2 regions of the Rhodococcus sp. W8901 genome follow, and region 2 is predicted to be linked to the other one. Evidence: riboswitches for the same ligand, from Rfam matches in the RefSeq annotation. Region 2 holds a riboswitch; the other holds the start of a gene.

Region 1 (2,379 bases), 2.3 Mb from region 2:
CCAGGGCGCGCAGCCGGTCCAGCGCCTTGTCGACGGTCTTGGCCGGCACCCGGCCGCCGAGGGCGTCGTCGACGTGCCGGCGCGCGACCGGCATCTGATCGGCCTGTTCCAGCGCCAGGACCTCGAGGACGGTGAATTCGAGGGATCCCAGGGTGTCGGCGGCCCGCATCACCGACGCGCGCTGCTCGGCGCGCCCGGCCAGCACCGCGGCCGTGGCGGGTGGAGGCACGGCGAGATCCGGGCGCAGCCGCAACAGGTCGGTCAGTTCGGCGTCCTTGCGGGCGCTCAACCAGCCGGTCAGTGTGGGTGCTGCCACGGGGTTTGCGGTTTCCGGGGCGCCCTCGGTGCCATGCGTGGAGGTCATCGACTATGAGATTAGTGACCTGGGCTGTACGGCGGCGAACGCTCCTGTCAAAATGGGCGCGTGGCTAACAATTCGAAGAAGCGCTATGTCGATCCAGGGTGGCCGGAAACTGCGGATGGAGATCACGCGGTGACCGAGTTGTCTTCCAGCCGTGCAGGCAATCTCTCGCCGTTCGGCGAGGACACGGAGTTCCCGCTTCCGGTGGACTCGCTGCCCTACGTGCACCCGCACACCGTGATCAACCGCTGACGCGCAAACACAGAAAAGTGGGCCCCTCGCCATCGGCGAGGGGCCCACTTCGTGTTTCGGGGGGGAGCGGCTCAGCTCTGCGAGAGGTTCGCCACGCCGGCGACGTCCTGCAGGTTCAGCTTGCTGAGGTCGATCGTCTTCGCGACGTCGTAGGCGTCGAGGATCGGCTGGCCGATGACGATGCCCTGATCGGCGGCGGCGTCGATGAGCGAGTCGATCTGGTCGAAGACGCCCTGCGCGGGGTGCACCGGTGCCTGGGCGACCGGGGCGGGAGTGACGACCCGCGGGGCCTCGGTGGCTGGGGCGCTGCGCTGCGACGGCGCGCTGCTCAGGCCGAGCTTGGACGAGCAGGACGGCCAGGCGCCCCAACCCTGGTTGGCGAGCACGCGCTCAGCGACGACGATCTGCTGCTCACGGGTGGCCTGGTTCGCGGTGGCAGCGAACTGTCCGCCACCATGGCTGGTCCAGGTGCTCGGCGAGAACTGCAGGCCACCGTGGTAGCCGTTGCCGGTGTTGATGCCCCAGTTGCCGCCGGCCTCGCACTGCGCGAGCTTGTCCCAGTCGGAGTCGGGGGCCGCGCTGGCCGTGCCGGCGAAGGCGACACCGCCCACGCCCATGATGGCGCCGGTGACGGCGACCTTGGCTACGGTGCGGCCGGTGGTAGACGGCTTGCGATGGCGTCCGCTCATGTCGGTTGGTTCCTCTCCGCACGCGCCTGCGAGGTCAGCTGTCGGGTTCGGACTGAGAGGTCGCCCGGCCTCGCCGCTCATGGATGGAGCGGGTCTGGCTTCACCCCCAGGGAGATTGCTCTCCCGATGCCCTGCGGGGTTGTCCCTTTCGGGACCTTCTACCCCGGAGGACCTTTGGGTCCCCCGTCCCCGTCCATGGATGGTTCGTGGGTGTTCCGGACCCACTGGACGGGGTTTGGCGCGGCGGGCCCGGATGTGGCCGAAGTTCCGGCCGGACACGACGGTACGACGATCGAGCGCCAAACGTCACCGGTTGATAACGCGGCGCGTCTTGTGTTGCTCGACTGCGGGATTCGACTGAGACGGCTTAGCCCCAGCTAGTCGCGTTGGGGCAGGGTTGATCACGGTTCGACACCGCTCCGTTATCGGGGCGTAATGTGAGTGAGATCACACTCTGAACGGGCGGTCTGTCCCACTTTTCGGAACGGTCAGGCCGTCGACCACTGGGCCTGATCGCGGCGGTCGACGTCCACGATCTCCTTACCGAGCGGCATCAGACAGACAGGGATCATCTTGAGATTGGCGATCGCGAGCGGGATACCGATGATCGTGATCGCCATGGCGACGGCGGTGACGATGTGGCCGATCGCGATCCAGACGCCCGCGAGGATGAGCCAGATGACATTGCCGATGAGCGACCCGACGCCTGCGGTGGGTTTGTCGACCACCGTCTTGCCGAACGGCCACAGCGCGTACACCCCGATCCGGAAGGACGCGATGCCGAACGGGATCGTGATGATGAGGATGCACATGATCACGCCGGCCAGGAAGTAGCCGAGCGCCAGCCACAGGCCACCGAAGATCAGCCAGATGATGTTCAGCAGGATCCTCATGGTGATTCCTTCCAATGGTTGGGGAGCCTCCGGCTCAGCGACTCCGGCGTCCGGAGCGGAGGGCGTAGGCGATCGCGAGCACGAAGCCGAGCGGGCACGCGAGCGTGAGGAAGTACAGAACCAGGCCGGGGTCGCCCTCGGAGAGTGAATGGACGAAGAAGATGGCGACGATCGCCGCGATCCC
Region 2 (2,379 bases):
CCGCGTTGTGGGCGACCAGCACGGCACCGCGGGCGAACTCGAGGAACGCGGGCAGGACGGCGTCGATGCGGGGTGCACCGCGCACCATCGCGGTCGTGATCCCGGTGATCTCGACGATGTACGGCGGGATCGCGCGTCCCGGGTCGATGAGAGTCCCGAGCTCACCGACGATCTCGCCGCCACGCACCTTCACGGCGCCGATCTCGGTGATGGCATCGGTATCGGCGCTGCCGCCGGTGGTTTCGAGGTCGACGACGACGAAGGTGATCTCGCGCAGCGGTGTGTCCAGCTCGTCGAACGTCAGTTGGGTTCCGTCGGTCGAACGGGCGGATCGCGGCGCACTCACGCCTCGGGACACTAGAGACCGGCACCGACAGTGCCCGCGGCACGCGGGGGCACGCACCAGAAGTCGGTGGATCGGGTGGCGATTCGGCCTGGAGAGACGAGGATCACACCGGCCCGGCGGGTTCGTCGAATGTGTGGCGCGTGATCTTCGTTGCGGGACTGCGGTTTCGGTGGCCGCGTGTGGGTCGTGTGCCGTTGTCGGCGGGGGCGCTGCGTCCCTCGGCCCGGCGCGGTGTCGATCGGCGTTGACCAGTGGTGACGCCGGATACACGGGCTTCTGTCGGGGTGTGGTCGGTCCCCGGCGGGGCGCGGGGTGCCGGTCGCGGGCGCGAGGGAGAGGGACCGCTCGTTATCTCGTCGTGATCATGTGTCGATCGAAGCGGGTTCAAACCCGGCAAATCGGGAAAACGGAGCGATTTCCGCGCGTCCAAGTCGACACGAGGGATGCGCTTTCGTAATCTTCTCGAGACCTAGCGGAGTCTTGCCGCCCCACCCGGGACGGCATCGCTGGGACCGCCTAATCGGAACCTCTCCGGAGGGGACGAGCCGGGAACCCAAGTTTTTCTGGGGTGAATCCCGTCGAAGCCGCGCTGCGGTGTCGTCGGGTAGGGCTGATCTTCCCAGCCCGAACCCGTCAGCTAACTCGGTCGGCGGACGAACGGAAGAAACGGAGTCCCCTTTCTCGTGGCGTCATCTACTTTCACGCGTTCCGCGCGTCGCGCCGCCGTTGCCGGCGCACTTGCCGTCGGAGCCGTCACGGTTTCCGCCGCCCCCGCCCTTGCCGATCCGATCAACATCCCGGGTGTCGGCACCGTCGAGGTCCCCGGTGTGACGCAGCAGCAGGTCGACGCCGCGATCGCGAGCATCACCCCGAGCATTCCCGAGGGCATCGTGCCCGGCGTCGCGACCGGCAGCGCGGCTGCGGTTCCGGCCTCGCTCGCCCCCATCGTCACCGCAGGTGAGAAGGCCGTCGAGGCCGCCAGGGCCAAGCTCGGTGCCCCGTACGTGTACGGCGCTGCCGGCCCGGACGCGTTCGACTGCTCGGGTCTGGTCCAGTGGGCCTACAAGCAGGCCGGTCTGAACCTCCCGCGCACGAGCTACGACCAGGCCGCCGCCGGTTTCGCCGTGGCCCAGTCCGACCTGCAGGTCGGCGACGTGATCTCGTTCTACGGCGGAAGCCACTCGGGCATCTACGCGGGCGACGGCAATGTCATCCACGCCTCGACCGCGGGTCAGCCGGTCAAGCTGGCGCCCGTGTCGTCGATGCCGTTCGACGGCGCACGCCGCTACGCGTGACGCGCTAGACGTTCGACGTGTGCAGGGCGGGTCCGACTCCGGTCGGACCCGCCCTGCACGTCTTTCGACACGTGTCGGTCCCGGGCCTTTTGTGGCTTTCGCGACGATGTACGAATTGTCCTACTCCCGGGTAGACACGGACATATGCCATTCCGTAACCTGTTCGAGACCTTACGGACCCCCTTGCAGGCCCCACCGCCGTCTGGTGGAGACGAATCCAGAAACGGAGAGTCGCGCCGCTGTGCCCTCCCAGAAGTCCTCGCAGAAGATGAAGCGTTCGATGTGTGCCGCTCTGGCGACGGGAGTGCTCTCCCTGACCCTCGTGGGACTGCCCGCCGGTTCGGCCGGCGCGGATCCGTTGGTGAGCAACCCGACCGAGGCGCTGGAGCGGCTCGCGGACCTGTCGCGCGAATCCGAACAGACCACCGAGGCGCTGCACAACGCGCAGATCGACCTCGACGGCAAGCAGGCGGCCCAGCGGGACGCGGAGGCGCGCCTGGCCGGAGATCGTGACCTGCTTGCCGCCGCCGAGTCCCGGATCGACCAGTTCCGTCCCACGGTCGGCAAGCTCGCCGCCGCCAGCTACCAGGGCGCCCGCACCAACCGGTTGTTCGCGCTGATGGTGAGCGACTCGCCGCAGCAGCTGCTCGATCAGATGTCGGCGCTCGACGCGATCTCGAACGAGACCTCGAAGGCCGTCTCCGGATTCAAGCAGGCGACCGCCGATGCGACCGCCGC

Evidence for each region. A riboswitch is a leader RNA that binds a small molecule or an ion and turns the genes downstream of it on or off. The one in region 2 is predicted to bind cyclic di-AMP.
Region 1: linked by a shared signal. The riboswitch ahead of HUN07_RS05835 (resuscitation-promoting factor Rpf1 domain-containing protein) and the one ahead of HUN07_RS16345 (C40 family peptidase) in region 2 are both predicted to bind cyclic di-AMP.

What each region holds. Positions count from the first base shown of each region.
Region 1 covers NZ_CP054690.1:1,232,220-1,234,598, forward strand. Annotated here, with positions in the region: gene HUN07_RS05825 (helicase-associated domain-containing protein) at 1-364, opposite strand, end outside; gene HUN07_RS05830 (hypothetical protein) at 425-613, shown strand; gene HUN07_RS05835 (resuscitation-promoting factor Rpf1 domain-containing protein) at 685-1,302, opposite strand; cyclic di-AMP (ydaO/yuaA leader) riboswitch at 1,310-1,466, opposite strand; gene HUN07_RS05840 (YccF domain-containing protein) at 1,791-2,195, opposite strand; gene HUN07_RS05845 (hypothetical protein) at 2,230-2,379, opposite strand, start outside.
Region 2 covers NZ_CP054690.1:3,497,443-3,499,821, reverse strand. Annotated here, with positions in the region: gene HUN07_RS16350 (DEDD exonuclease domain-containing protein) at 1-346, opposite strand, end outside; cyclic di-AMP (ydaO/yuaA leader) riboswitch at 850-1,014, shown strand; gene HUN07_RS16345 (C40 family peptidase) at 1,030-1,641, shown strand; gene HUN07_RS16340 (NlpC/P60 family protein) at 1,922-2,379, shown strand, end outside.